DNA from 2 places in the Nocardia sp. BMG111209 genome. Region 2 is predicted to be linked to the other one. Evidence: riboswitches for the same ligand, from Rfam matches in the RefSeq annotation. Region 2 holds a riboswitch; the other holds the start of a gene.
What was found. A riboswitch is a leader RNA that binds a small molecule or an ion and turns the genes downstream of it on or off. The one in region 2 is predicted to bind S-adenosylmethionine.

Region 1: another riboswitch for S-adenosylmethionine. It lies ahead of G361_RS0134325 (aminotransferase class V-fold PLP-dependent enzyme); the one in region 2 lies ahead of G361_RS0137920 (rhodanese-like domain-containing protein).

What each region holds. Positions count from the first base shown of each region.
Region 1 is NZ_KB907309.1:680,097-687,429, forward strand. Features, by position in the region: gene G361_RS0134295 (crotonase/enoyl-CoA hydratase family protein) at 1-347, opposite strand, end outside; gene G361_RS0134300 (2-oxo-4-hydroxy-4-carboxy-5-ureidoimidazoline decarboxylase) at 506-826, shown strand; gene G361_RS0134305 (diacylglycerol kinase) at 850-1,932, opposite strand; gene G361_RS0134310 (SDR family oxidoreductase) at 1,946-2,734, opposite strand; gene G361_RS0134315 (DUF2752 domain-containing protein) at 2,947-3,387, shown strand; gene G361_RS0134320 (hypothetical protein) at 3,444-3,632, shown strand; gene G361_RS0134325 (aminotransferase class V-fold PLP-dependent enzyme) at 3,637-4,947, opposite strand; SAM riboswitch class IV at 5,000-5,113, opposite strand; gene G361_RS0134330 (LysE family translocator) at 5,236-5,859, shown strand; gene G361_RS0134335 (flavin reductase family protein) at 5,860-6,324, opposite strand; gene G361_RS0134340 (YbaK/EbsC family protein) at 6,468-6,941, opposite strand; gene G361_RS0134345 (TetR family transcriptional regulator) at 7,037-7,333, opposite strand, start outside.
Region 2 is NZ_KB907309.1:1,468,246-1,475,578, reverse strand. Features, by position in the region: gene G361_RS0137940 (nitroreductase/quinone reductase family protein) at 1-306, shown strand, start outside; gene fgd (glucose-6-phosphate dehydrogenase (coenzyme-F420)) at 344-1,351, opposite strand; gene G361_RS0137930 (HAD-IIA family hydrolase) at 1,636-2,394, shown strand; gene G361_RS0137925 (O-succinylhomoserine sulfhydrylase) at 2,440-3,654, opposite strand; gene G361_RS0137920 (rhodanese-like domain-containing protein) at 3,683-4,105, opposite strand; SAM riboswitch class IV at 4,124-4,239, opposite strand; gene G361_RS47580 (hypothetical protein) at 4,289-4,720, opposite strand; gene G361_RS0137910 (FAD-dependent oxidoreductase) at 4,986-6,389, shown strand; gene G361_RS0137905 (amidohydrolase) at 6,475-7,333, shown strand, end outside.

The sequences.
Region 1 (7,333 bases), 790 kb from region 2:
ACGGCCGCGATGACCGGCTTGCGGCAGTCGGCGACGGCCGTGATCGAGGCCTGCATCCGCCGCACCTCGTGGAGGAATACGGTGCGGGGTGCGGCCAATCCGCGCTCGCCGATCAGCGGGGCGAACATGCCGCCCATCGCGGCCAGGTCCAGACCGTAGGAGAAATGCCGGCCCGAGCCGGTGAGCACGACCGCGCGCACCTCCGGATCGGCGTCGAGTTCCCCGAAGATCAGGGGCAGTTCGCGCCAGAAGTCCGGGCCCATCGCGTTGCCCTTGCCGGGACCGGTCAGCGTGACCCGGGCCACCAGATCCTTGCTCTCGACTGTGAAAGCCTTCCATTCAGTCATTTGCCCAGCTTAGCGGGCCGGTTTCGGCTCACAGCGGGTGTGTAAAACTTGTGAAAACTTGCGGCCCGGTTGGGGTGTGCCGGACCGTCGGCGACGGATGATGTAACTGGCGCGTCGCTTCCACTCCACCGCCACCACCGGGCCTTCGGAGGTTGTTCATGTTGATGCACAAGGGCATCGGCCTGGATCGTTTCAACCAATTACCCCACACGCGTGCCGTGTACGCCCTGTACGAATGCTGCTGCAGCGTGCTGTGGGCCGAGAAGCTGGCCGGCGGCCGGCCCTATCCCGACTATCGGCGACTACTCGACGCCGCCGAGGTCGAATTGCCCGCTCTGTCCCGGGCCGATCTCGATCGAATCGCCGATTCGGTTGCCCGCGAGGGTGTTTCCGAACCCACCTTCGAGGATCTGGTCCGCGTCACCCGAATTCGGCTGACCCGGATGCTCGGTCCCGAAGAGGGTTATCCCGAGTACTGAACCAGGTTTTCGGCACCCGGTTCTCAGCGCACCAGTCCACGCCCCGTGGTCAGCGGCAGATCGACGGCGGTGAGCAGTCCGGGCCGCGCCTGCACGACCGCGGGCACCGCGCTCACGAGGCGGGCGGCCGTGCCGACCACGCCGCCGAGGGCGTGGTCACCGTTGCTGGACAGTTGCAGGTCCAGCACGTAGTCGGGATCGCCCAGGATCTCCACGCGATAGCCGCCGTGCCCGGCGGGCTGCGGCCAGTCCGGCGCCAGATCGGGATGCAACCGGGTGACATGTTCGAGCACCAGCACCTCGCGCGCGCCCCGCACGCCGCTGACCCGGAAGCGCAGCGCGGCCGCGGTGCCGGATTCGACGGTGTGCGCGCCGATCCCGATCGGCTCCGGCGCGGGCAGGCGCTGGAAGTCCTGGGTCACCTCGTCGAGTTCCACATCCAGCGCGGCGGCCAGCTGGCGGATCACACTGCCCCAGGCCAGCGTCAGCACGCCCGGCTGCAACAGCAGCGGCAGTTCGTCCCCCGCACCCATCGGCCGGCCGAAGCCCATGATGTCGAACAGCACCTTCGGATTGTCGTAGGTGGAGTAGTCCAGGATCTCCGAGCACACGATGGTGTCGATGCGCTCGCTGCCGCTGGACAGCAGCAGTGGCAGCCAGTCGTTGGCCCAGCCCGGATCGATGCCGTTCACCCACAACGACGCCCCGCCGGCCTCGGCCGCCTCGAGCACCGGATCGATCAGTTCGGGCGGCACGGTCCCGTACGGGAACTGCAGGAAGACCGGGCTCGACGACACCACGTTGATACCCGCGCGCAGGAAGGTCTTCAGATCCTCCACCGCCTCGGCCAGCCGGTCGTCGGCCATCGCGGTGTGCACGATGCAATCGGGCTTCAGATCGAGCAGGGCCTGCGCGTCGGTGGTGGCGGCGACGCCGATCTCGCGATCCAGGCCCGCCAGCTCACCGGCATCGAGACCGGCCTTGGCGTCGGAGGACACCCAGACCCCGACGAGTTCCAGCTCCGGCCGCGCGATGATGGATCGCAGCGACCGGCGGCCGACATTGCCGGTACTCCATTGCACTACGCGGTAGGTCGGTGCGGACATCCGAAAACTCCTGTCACAGATCGGGAAGACCGAGGTCCAGGTTGGGTTGTTCGATGCCGCCGTCGATCTCGAGCACCTTACCCGTGATGTAGCCACCGGCCGGTGACGACAGATACACGATGCCCGCCGCGATCTCCCACGGCTCGCCCAGCCGGTGCAGCGGCGTGGCGGTCTCCATCGTCTCCTTGATCGCCGGTTGCGAGGCGACCACGTCCAGCGCGGAGGTGAGCACCGAGCCGACCGCGATCGCGTTCACCCGGATCCGCGGGGCCAGATCGGTGGCGGCCAGCCGCGTCCAGTGCGCCAGCGCGGCCTTGGCGGTGCCGTAGGCGAGATAGCCCCGGCCCGGCGTGCGGCCCATCATCGAGGAGATGTTGACCACCGATCCGCCGCCCCCGGTCAGCATGTGCGGCACCGCCGCGCGGGTCAGCGCGTGCGCGGTGGCGACGTTGAAGTGGAACGCCCGCTCCAGATATCCCGGCGTCGTGGTCAGGAAAGTGTTGGGTGCGGTCCCGCCGACGTTGTTGACGACGATATCGATCCGCCCGAGTTCGGCGGCCGCGGTCTCCGCCAGCCCCGCGACCGCGTCCAGATCGGAGAGATCGGCGGCTACGGTCACCACCCGGCGGCCCAGCGCGCGGATCTTGCCCGCGACCTCCTCGAGCTGTTCGGCCGTGCGCGCGGCGATCAGCACATCGGCCCCGGCCTCGGCCAGGCCCAGCGCGGCCGCGGCGCCGATCCCGCGCCCGGCGCCGGTGACGACGGCGACCCGGCCGTCCACACGGAAGTTGTCCAGAATCATTGCGGGGTTCCTCCTCCGACCGACCGTGCGCGCCCGAGCTGTGCTCGAAAAGCCTTGGCGTACCGACGAACTCACCCACCCCACCGGAGCGGCGTGACGACCGTCACAGAGCAGTCTTTAGAACAAGTTCTAGTCTGTCAAGGGTCGGTGCCGGATCGCGGGATCGGAACCACCTGGCGAGACCCGGCCTGCCCTCGCTACCGTGGACGACTGTGGACACCGCAGCCGCACCGCCGGCCGAAACCCGCACCGGCTGGGTCACTCTGGGGCAGCCGGCCCTCATCGCCGGCGGGCTCGCCGCCGCCGTCGCGGTCCTGCACTTCCGCGATCCGCACGTCTCCGGCTCCTACGGCTACTGCCCGTTCTACGCGCTGACCGGGTATTGGTGCCCGGGGTGCGGCGGGCTGCGCGCGATGCACAACCTCAGCGAGGGTCACGTACTCGACGCGATCCACAGCAATATCCTGCTGCTCCCGCTGACGGTGGCGTTCGTGGTGTGGTGGGTGCACCTGGTGGTGAACCGATGGAACGGCCGGCGCCGGCCGTTCCCGTTCCACGCCGGTCCGATCACCCTCGCGGTGTCGCTGGCGCTGCTGGCGGTGTTCAGTGTGCTGCGCAACACGCCGTGGGGCAGCTGGCTGGCGCCGGTGTGACCCGGCCGACGGCGTGGTGACCGTGACATCCGCCCGGTACTGGGCATGCTGACGGCATGATCGATTCCCTGAAGAACCGGGTGCGCGAGAAGTTGATGCGACAGCTCCGGGAGGACGGGCCCTACGATCCGGACCTGGACGATCCCCGTCTGGTCGCCGTGGCGACCGACCTCGACGCACTGGAGTCGGTCGCCGACGACGACCCGCTGGTGGAGCAGCTCGCCGAACGCTATCTGGTGTTCTGACCGTTCAGAAGGAACACGGCGCCGCACCGCCGGCGTCCTGAGCGGTCAGCCGTGGCCGGGTCTCCGGCTGGGGATTCCAGTGGCCGTCCGCGCACGTGTACTCCCACGACGGCCCCCGCCGCACCAGCACATCGATCGCGTCGACCAGACGATCCACATCGGCCGCGGTGGTGCCCAGGCCGATACTGGCCCGGATCGCGCCGTCGACGCCGAGCCGGGCGAGCAGCGGATGCGCGCAGAATCGGCCGTCGCGCACCCCGATCCCGTGTTCGGCGGACAGATACGCCGCCACCCGGCCCGGTTCGACACCGTCGAGGGTGAAGGTCACGATGCCGACGCTGTCGGCGCTGTCCGACCAGATGCGCAGGAAGCGCACCCCCGCGATACCGCCCAGCCCCTCGCGCAGCCGGATCGCCAGCCGCCGCTCGTGTTCGGTGGCCCGCTCCTGCAGTTCGGTGAGCGCATCACAGGCCGCGGCCAGGGCCGCCACGCCGAGGACATTCGGCGATCCGGCCTCGTGCCGCTGCGGCGCGGGCGCCCAGTCGACACCGGTCGTGCGGACCTCTCGGACCGCCCCGCCGCCGGCCAGGTACGGCTCGGCGGCATCCAGCCAATCCCGGCGGCCCACCAGCACTCCCGCGCCGAACGGCGCGTACAGCTTGTGCCCGGAAAAGGCGAGGTAGTCGATTCCGCTGTGCCGCAGGTCGATTCGCCGATGCGGCGCCAATTGCGCGGCATCCACCAGGATTCGGGCCCCGCACTCGTGCGCGACGGTCGCGAGCCGTTCCAGCGGCAGCACCTCACCGGTGACGTTCGACGCACCCGTGATGGCAAGCAGCGCAGCGGGTTTGGTACACAGCTCCGCGACCACCCGGCGGATCGTCTCGGCCACGGTGTCGGCGGCCCGGACCACCCGCCGCCCGTGCCGCAGCCACGGCAGGAAGTTGGCGTGATGTTCGATGTCGAGCACCACGGTATCGCCGGGTACGCAGGCGGCCAGCAGGTTCAGCGAGTCCGTGGTGTTGCGGGTGAACACCACGACCTGGTCGTCGGTACAGCCCAGGAACCGGGACACCGAGGTCCGGGCGGCCTCGTAGCAGTCGGTGGAGATCCGCGAGGCGTATCCGGCCCCGCGATGCACGCTCGCGTAGTAGGGCAGCAACTCCGACACCCGGTCGGTGACCTGTGCCAGGGCCGGGGCGCTGGCGGCGTAGTCGAAATTCGCGTAGCGCACGGTGCCACCGGACACCAGCGGAACCTGCAGGTCGGCGCCGGATACCTGGGCGGCACAGGTCGGGTCGAGAACAGCGGTCATCACGCAATCCCTTCGGTTCGGGGACTCCGGAAACGACGAGGAAAAAAGTCGGAGTCCGCGCTTGCCGAGCCCGGTCGGGCTGCGGCCCGGTCGTCACCCGGAGCACCCCGCCGCGGAGGAGGGTTGCCGGCCAGCAAGCCGGGGCTTGACGCTGGCACTCATGACCTGAGCTGAAGATAGGCACTGGCCCGAACCCTTGTCAAGATTCGGACGTGTCGCCGCGCATGTCCGGGGGGACTCGCCGTAATCGCCTTGCCATCCCGATCCGACCTGCGCTTATATCGAACGGTGACCGTCTCCCTGCTGCTCGGATTCACCGGACTGTGCGTACTGCTGGCCATCACCCCCGGCCCGGACACCTTCCTGGTCCTGCGCTTCTCGATCGCCGGGCGCCGGCACGGGATCGCGGCGGCGCTCGGTTCCGCGGTCGGTGGCATCGTCTGGGCAACCGTGGTCGCGGCCGGGGTGGCGGCCCTGCTCGAGCAATCTGCGACCGCCTACCGCGCGGTGAAGGTGGTCGGCGGAATCTACTTGATATATCTCGGAATTCGGACGCTGATCGAACATCGCCGGGCCCGCGCGGACGGCGAGCCGGCGGACACCCGGGCCAGCACGGCGACCGTGCCGTCCGCATTCAGCGCGGGCCTGCTGTCGTGCCTGCTGAATCCGAAGGTCGGATTGTTCTATCTGGCGGTGCTCCCGCAGTTCCTCACGACGGTCACCTTCCTGAACGCGCTGGCGCTCGGCGCGATCGAATCGACGGTCGCCGCCGTCGAGATGGTACTGCTGGCGACGCTGGCCGCCCGCGCGATCGAACTGCTGCGGCGGCCGCGCACCCGGGCCCGGCTGGAACAGATCAGCGCGGGCGTGCTGACGGCGCTGGGCATCGGCACCGCGGCGTCGGCGGCCTGATCAGTCCAGGGCGGTGGCCCGGTGATAGGCGCCGTTGTAGTACAGCAGCGGCGCGGCCAGGGGCGCGGCGCCGGTCTCGTCGTGCACCCGGGTCACCAGGCCCACGACCAGGGTGTGGTCACCGATCGCGAAACGTTCCCACACGGTCGCCCGCACCCAGAGCGGCGTCCCGTGCAGCACCGGCTCGCCGGAGTCGAGCGTGGTCCACAGCGCGGGTTCGCTGAACCGCTGTCCGGCCTCCCGGGAGAACCGCCGCGCCAGCTCCTGCTGATGCTCGCCGAGGAAGTGCACGACCAGCGAATCCGCGCCCAGCATCGACGCGATGCTGGAGGAGGTGTGCGCGATGTTGAACGAGATCAGCGGCGGCTCGAGCGACAGCGAGGCGAACGAGGTGGCGGTGAACCCCACCGGCCCGTCCGCACCCGCGAGCGTGACGATGGTCACACCGGCCGGATAATGCCGCATGGCCGACCGGTACTGCTCGGCCGGAATGCCGTCCGAGCCCACGGACGCCCGTAGTTCCGCGTCGGGAGATCTGCTCACAGTTCCAAACTACGTCGCGCGATCGCGACCCTCGCCGGGAGGACGGATGACCGGCGTCACACCGCCTAGTCGACGTCGATCGACAGCCCCGCGGTGATCCGCACCAACTCCGGGAACGAGGTGCGGAAGACGGTGTTCGGATGGCCTCCGGCCGCCCACAGCTCCCGGTATTCCGACAGCGCATTGTCCACGTAGGTGGGCAGATTCGTGGGATGGCCCACCGGCGCGATACCGCCGATCGGCTGCCCGGTCACCTCCCGGGCGGTCGCCGCCGGGGCGGGCGTCAGCGTCCCTTCCAGCCGGTCCCCGGTCCGGGCCAGATCCACCCCGTGCGCCCCGGAAACCAGCAGCAACACCGGTTCGTCGTCGAGCAGGTACACCATCGACTCCGTGATCGCGCCGACGTCCACCCCGAGCGCCCGCGCCGCCTGTTCAGCGGAATGCGTGGGCTCGGTTTGCGTGATGATCACCCCGTGATGCCCACGTGCGATGAGCGTGTCCGACACCCGAGATGCGACCGGAGGCAACGACCTGCGCATGGCACCAGAGTAGAGGGGCAAGCTGTGCCCCGCCGACCGGGCGATCGAATCCGACACCACCGCAACGGCATTCCCACGGCAACCGGGAGCCGCACTCACTCCTCGACGACCACGTCCGGTAGCGGCTCGCCGGTGGTCCGCCGCACACTCGGCCGCGCACCCACGGCGACGGCCGTGAGCAGCGTCGTGAGCTGCTCGCGGAAACGCAATGCGCTGTGCGCCCACCGCGGTTGCTCCTCGTACAGCCGGCGCAGCGTCTCGGTCGGCTGGGACAGCTGGTACAGGTACGCCCCGATGGTCATCGCACCCGTCAGCACGAGCTGCGCCGCGACCTTGTCGAGGTCGGCGGACGCCGCGACCACGGCCGCGACCATCGCGTCGTAGGCGCTGCC
Region 2 (7,333 bases):
GGCCGGCACTCGGGACAGCAGCACACCACCCCGCTGCTGTTCGTGCACGACGGCGACGTGCTCTACGTGGTCGGCAGCAATTTCGGCGGTGACCGGCATCCGGACTGGACGGCCAATCTGCTGTCCTATCCGATCGCGACCGTCACCATCTCCGGGAACTACCTGGCGGTGCACGCCGATCCCGTCACCGATGTGACCGAGCGCGAGGAGGTCTTCGACCGGTTCATCGAGATCAGCGACGCGTACGACGCCTATCGCGACCGCACCGACCGCACCATGCGGATGTTCGCGCTGCGCCAGTTGTGAATCCGGTGGCCCGGCCGTGCCGGACCACCGGAATCCGCTACAGCGCGCGCAACCGCGGCGCGAGATCGCGGGCGAACAGATCGAGAAAGCGCCGCTGATCCTGACCGGGGGCGTGGAACACCAGGTGATTCAGGCCCGCGTCCACATACGGCTTGATCAACTCGACCGTCCGGTCCGGATCGCTGGCGACGATCCAGCGCTTGGCGATCTGCTCGATCGGCAGCGCGTCGGCGGCGGCCTCCATCTCGATCGGGTCGGTGATGCTGTGCTTCTGCTCGGCGGTCAGCGACAGCGGCGCCCAGAACCGCGTGTTCTCCAGCGCCAGATCGGGATCGGTGTCGTAGGAGATCTTGATCTCGATCATCCGGTCGATATCGGCGAGGGTCCGGCCGGCCTTCGCCGCACCCTCCTCGACGCCGGGCATCAGCTTCTCGGTGTACAGGTCCATACCCTTGCCCGAGGTGCAGATGAATCCGTCGCCGGCCCGACCGGCGTACTTGGCCACCAGCGGACCGCCGGCGGCGACGTAGATCGGGATGCCGTCCTTCGGCACGTCGTAGATGGAGGCGCCGACGGTGTGGTAGTACTCGCCGTCGAAGTCGACCCGGTCGCCGGTCCACAGCGCCCGCATCAGATCCACGGATTCGCGCAGCCGGGCGAACCGCTCCTTGAACTCCGGCCAGTCGCCCTTGTAGCCGGTCGCGATCTCGTTGAGCGCCTCACCGGTGCCCACGCCCAGCATGATGCGCTCCGGGTACAGGCAGCCCATGGTCGCGAACGCCTGCGCGATCACGGCCGGGTTGTACCGGAAGGTCGGGGTGAGCACCGAGGTGCCCAGCTGGATCCGCTGCGTCCGCTCGCCCACCGCCGTCATCCAGGACAGCGAGAAGGGTGCGTGCCCGCCGTTGTGCCGCCACGGCTGGAAGTGATCGCTGACCGTGGCACTGTCCAGACCGTGCTCCTCGGCGGCCACGCCGAGCTCGACGAGCTCGCGGGGGCCGAATTGTTCCGCCGACGCCTTGTAGCCGAGCTTGAGATCAGTCACGCGGGGACTCCTGTCCACTTCGATGTCGTTGCCGCAACCCACCCGTGTGCAGCGTCGCGGTGTCACACCGCATTCCGCCGCGCACGGGATTCACCCTCGACCATAACCAGCGACCTGTCCGTTATGTGCGGATGGTCGGTCGAGGCCACCGACGCTGCGCGTCCGAGACCATCGACGCTGCGCGTCCGAGACCATCCACCCCCGCCCGCGCGCGCTCGCGGCGGCGGGCAGAGAATCGAACGGTGACGGCAGACGACGAACCGATCCTGTCCTACCTGACCGACATGGACGGCGTGCTGGTGCACGAGGACCATCCGATTCCCGGCGCCGACAAGTTCCTGGCGGAACTGCAGGCCAACGGCGTCCCGTTCCTGGTCCTCACCAACAACTCGATTCGCACGCCGCGCGATCTGCAGGCCCGGCTGCGGCACTCCGGCCTCGACATTCCCCAGGAGGCGATCTGGACCTCCGCGCTGGCGACGGCCACCTTCCTCGACGATCAGCGGCCCGGCGGCACCGCATATGTGGTCGGCGAGTCCGGCCTCACCACCGCGCTGCACGAGATCGGCTACGTACTCACCGACAGCGATCCGGACTATGTGGTGCTCGGCGAGACCCGCACGTATTCCTTCGAGGCCATCACCACCGCGATCCGCCTGGTCGACCGCGGCGCCCGCTTCATCGCGACCAATCCGGACGCGACCGGACCGTCGCGCGAGGGCCTGCTGCCCGCGACCGGTTCGGTGGCGGCGCTGATCACCCGGGCCACCGGGCGCGAACCGTACTACGTCGGCAAGCCGAATCCGCTGATGATGCGATCGGCGTTGCGCCGCATCGGCGCTCATTCGCAGTCCACGGTGATGATCGGCGACCGGATGGACACCGATGTGATCGCCGGGCTGGAGGCGGGGATGCGGACGATCCTGGTGATGTCGGGCATCTCCACCCGCGCCTCGTTCGAACAGTTCCCCTACCGCCCCACGGTGGTGCTGGATTCGGTGGCCGATCTGGTCGGCCGCACCTCGAATCCGTTCGCCGGCTGAGGGATTCGGTGGCGTCCGCCGGACGCGAACGCCACCGGTACCGGCTCAGCCCAGCGCGTGATCCAGATCGCCGAGCAGATCGTCGATATCCTCCAGGCCCACCGAGATCCGCAGCACGCCGTCCGTGATCCCCACGGCCGCACGGCCTTCCGCACCCATCGCGCGATGCGTGGTGGTCGCCGGATGGGTGATGAGGGTCTTGGAATCACCGAGGTTGTTCGAGATGTCCACGATGCGAAGGCGATTGAGCACCTCGAAGGCGCGCTTCTTGCCCTCGTCCGGATTGGCCGCCAGTTCGAAGGTGACGACCGTACCGCCGCCGCTCATCTGACTGCGCGCCAGATCGTACTGCGGATGTGACTGCAGGAACGGGTATTTCGTCCAGGACACGGCCGGATGCTGTTCCAGGAACTCCGCGATCCGCAGCGCCGAGGTGGCCGACTGCATCACGCGCAGCGGCATCGTCTCCAGGCCCTTGAGCAGCGTCCACGCGTTGAAGGGGCTCAGCGCCGGACCGGTGTGCCGCATGAGGTTCTTGACCGGGCCGTCGATGTAGTCCTTCGCACCGAGGATGGCCCCGCCGAGCACCCGGCCCTGACCGTCGATGTGCTTGGTGCCGGAGTACACCACCACATCCGCACCCAGCGGCAGGCTGCGCTGCAACAGCGGGGTCGCGAAGACGTTGTCCAGCACCACCTTCGCGCCCGCGGCGTGCGACAGTTCGGTGACCCGGCGCACATCGACCAGGGTCTGCATCGGATTGGACGGGGTCTCGAAGAACACCGCGGTGGTCGGCACCGACAGCGCCTGCTCCCACTGGTCCAGATCCTCACCGTCGACGAAGACGGTCTCCACACCCCAGCGCGGCAGGATCTCGTTGCACACCACGAAACAGGAGCCGAACAGGCTGCGCGCGGCCACCAGCCGATCGCCCGCGGCGAGCAGCGCGGCCAGTGCGGTGAACACCGCCGACATGCCGCTGGCGGTGGCGAAACAGGCCTCGGCGCCCTCGAGCAGGCGCAGCCGCTCCTCGAACATCGCGACCGTCGGATTGCCGTAGCGGGAGTAGACGAAGTGCTCGACGTCGCCGGTGAACGCGGCCTCGGCCGCCTCGGCGCTCTCGTAGACGAATCCGGACGACAGATACAGCGCCTCGGAGGTCTCCTCGAAACCGGAGCGCCGCAGTCCACCCCGGACTCCCAGCGTCGCCGGGCCGACACCCGAGGGCAACGGCTTCTCGAACGCTCCACCCGTGATCATGCCTGTCTCCCTTCGGTTTCCGCCGCGATCACGACTGCCGCCACGGCAGTCCATGCGCCCGCCAGCCGGCGGCGCCACGATGGGCCTGCTCGTCCAGCGCGCCCTCGAAACCCTCGAGCACGTTGTAGGACGGGGCGAAGCCGGCCGCGGTGGCCGCCGTCGCCGCGCCGATCGACCGCTGACCGGAACGGCAGAGGAAGACGACCGGGGCATCGCTGCCCTCGGCGCGCCCGGCGAGCGCCTGCTTCAGCTGATCGACGAAGGCCTCGTTGCGCGCGCCACCGAGATCGACCCATTCGATCAGCGCCGTCGGCCGGTCGATCGAGGCGGTGTCGGGCACCCCGACGAACCGCCACTCGGCCTCGGTGCGCACATCCACCAGCACCGCATCCGGGTTGTCCCGCAACAATTCCCACGCCTGCAGTGGGGTGATATCGCCTGCGTAGCTCATCTGTCGAACCTCCTCGAGAATCCGCACTTGCCGCACCGGGAGCCGGTGCGCGGCCAGGTCGTCACCCGGAGCACCCCGCCGCGAAAGAGGGTTGCCGACCAGCGAGCCGGGGCTTGACGCTGGTACTCATGACCTGCAAAGAGATTGCCCGGTGATCGGGTTGCCTGTCAAACTCCGACGGCCTCAATCGCACACGCGCCAGACCCCGCCGGAGCGGGTCAGCGACCAGGTGCCCGACGACTCCTTCCCGTCCACCGAACCGGTCACGGTCACCTTGCCGTGATCGCCGTCGATACTCGGATCGGCGAGCCGGACGAGATCGACCTTCTTCCCCGCGGCGGCGGCGAGCGGCGAACGCGCCGGATCGAATCCGGCACAGGCCGCCGCGGTCAGCTTCGCGGGATCGGCGGCGTTCCAGGCGTCGGCGTAATCGCGCACCGCGGTGGCCATCTTGTCGGAATCTGTGAGGTTTCTCTCGGCGGGCCGGGTCGCCTCGAGGACCACCACGGCCACGAGCACCACCAGGGCGATCGCGAAGGCCGCCAGGAAAGGCAGGGCGGACCGGGTCTTTTCCCGCTGATCGATGACGACGGGTTCCTCGTCGGGCGTGGTCATGGCATTGATCATCCCTGGTCGCCCGGTGTGTCGGGAGTCACGCCCGGCATTTCCCGCCGGGGGCGGGGGAACGGAGGCGATAGCCGTCACCGATAGAATCTTCGGGAACTGGCGGCCGCCGCGGCGCCAACCGGATCCTTGCAGCAACGATGCAGCATCGATGGGATGTCGGGGACGCCGGGGGGAGCCCGTCCGAGCGTCAACTTAGCCTAAGCTAAGAAAGACGGCTGAGACCAGAGTTTCCAACCAGAGGGTGCGCCTGAGAATGACCGAACACAGCGCCGATCGACAGAGTGCGGATCGCCCGTTGCGCATCGCCATCGTGGGTGCCGGACCGGCGGGCATCTATGCCGCCGACGCCTTGATGAAGTCCGATGCCGAGGTGAGCATCGATCTGTACGAGCGGATGCCCGCACCGTTCGGCCTGATCCGCTACGGCGTCGCGCCGGACCATCCGCGGATCAAGGGCATCGTCACCGCGCTGCACAAGGTTCTCGACAAGCCGCAGGTCCGCCTGCTCGGCAACATCGACTACGGCAGCGACATCACCCTCGAGGATCTGCGCAGGTTCTACGACGCGGTCATCTTCTCCACCGGCGCCAACGCCGACCGCGCCCTCCCGATCCAGGGCATCGATCTGGAGGGCTCCTTCGGCGCCGCGGATTTCGTCTCCTGGTACGACGGCCACCCCGACGTCCCCCGCAGCTGGCCCCTGGAGGCCGAGAAGGTCGCCGTCCTCGGCGTCGGCAACGTCGCCCTCGACGTCGCGCGCGTCCTCGCCAAGACCGGTGACGAACTGCTCCCGACGGAGATCCCGCCGAACGTCTACGCGGGCCTGCGCGCCAACAAGGCCCTCGAGGTCCACGTATTCGGCCGCCGCGGTCCCGCGCAGGCCAAGTTCACCCCGCTCGAGCTGCGGGAACTGGACCACTCTCCCAATATCGAGGTCATCGTCGACCCGGAGGACATCGACTACGACGAGGGTTCGGAAGCCGCGCGCCGGCATTCGAAGCAGGCCGATATGGTCTGCAACACCCTCGAGCAGTGGGCCATCCGCGACGTCGGCGCTCGCCCGCACAAGTTGTTCCTGCACTTCTTCGAGAGCCCCGCGGAGATCCTCGGCGACGAGCACGGCAAGGTCGCGGGCCTGCGCACCGAACGCACCGCGCTCGACGGCACCGGCAACGTGAAGGGCACCGGCGAGTTCAACACCTGGGACGTGCAGGCGGTCTACCGCGCCGTCGGCTACCTGTCGCAGAACATCGCCCAGCTGCCGTTCGACGACCAGGCGGGCACCGTCCCGAACGAGGCCGGCCGGGTGCTGGCCGACGAGCACGCCGACGGCGACGGCCGCTACCTGCCCGGCACCTATGTCACCGGCTGGATCAAGCGCGGCCCGGTCGGCCTGATCGGTCACACCAAGGGCGACGCGAACGAGACCATCGCCTGCCTGCTCGACGACGCCCCGAATTTCACCCCCGCCCCGGAACCGGAACCGGACGCGGTGACCGGCTGGCTGGAGAGCAAGGGCATCCCGTTCACCACCTGGGCCGGTTGGTACCGCCTCGACGCCCACGAACGCGCCCTCGGCGAACCGCAGGGCCGCGAGCGGGTGAAGGTCGTCGAACGAGACGAAATGCTCGCGGCGAGCGAACCGCACAAGCGCTGATCACCGGATATCGATAGTCGTCCGGCATCCCCCCGGCGAGTCGCCCGGATCCCCATCCGTCCCCGTCTCGAGGCATGCTGATCACGTGTTCGATGCCCATTTCCACATCGTCGACCCGCGGTTCCCGTTGGTCGTGAACGAGGGCTACCTGCCGCCGCCCTACACCATCGCCGACTATCGAAAGCGCATGGCGCACTTCGATGTCGACGGTGGTGCGGTGGTCAGCGGTTCGTTCCAGGGCACCGATCAGAGCTTCCTGCGGGCGGCGCTGACCGAGCTCGGGCCGGGCTGGGTCGGGGTGACCAATCTGCACCCCGACACCACCGACGAGCAGATCCTGGAACTGCACCGCCACGGCGTGCGGGCGCTGCGATTCAACCTGAAACGCGCCGCCGGCGATATCGTCACCCTGACCCAGCAGGCGCGCCGCGCCTGGGACCTGGTCCGCTGGCATGTCGAGCTCTACATCGACGGATCCACCCTGGGCTCGCTGCAACCGGTGATCAGCAAGCTGCCCGCGCTGTCGGTGGACCACCTGGGCATGTCCGACGAATGCCTGCCCTACCTGCTGAATCTGGTGGATCGCGGCGCCAAGGTGAAGGCGTCCGGCTTCGGCCGGGTGGCGATGAACGTCCCCCGCGCGCTGCGCCGCATCCACGCGGTCAGCCCGCGGGCGCTGATGTTCGGCACCGACCTGCCCGGCATCCGCACCGGCCGCGCCTTCCGCGACTCCGATATCGGCCTGATCGCCGACACCATCGGCACCGATATGTACCGGGTGCTGGACGACAACGCCCGCGCCTTCTATGGTCTGCCGGTCAAGGCGGTGCCCACCGACCCGGCCACCACCACCCGGCCGCTACCGGCCGTCGGCCCGTCCACCCTCCGCCTGCACCGCGACGAACTGCCCTCCGGTGACGACACCCGGCCGCTGCCGATCATCG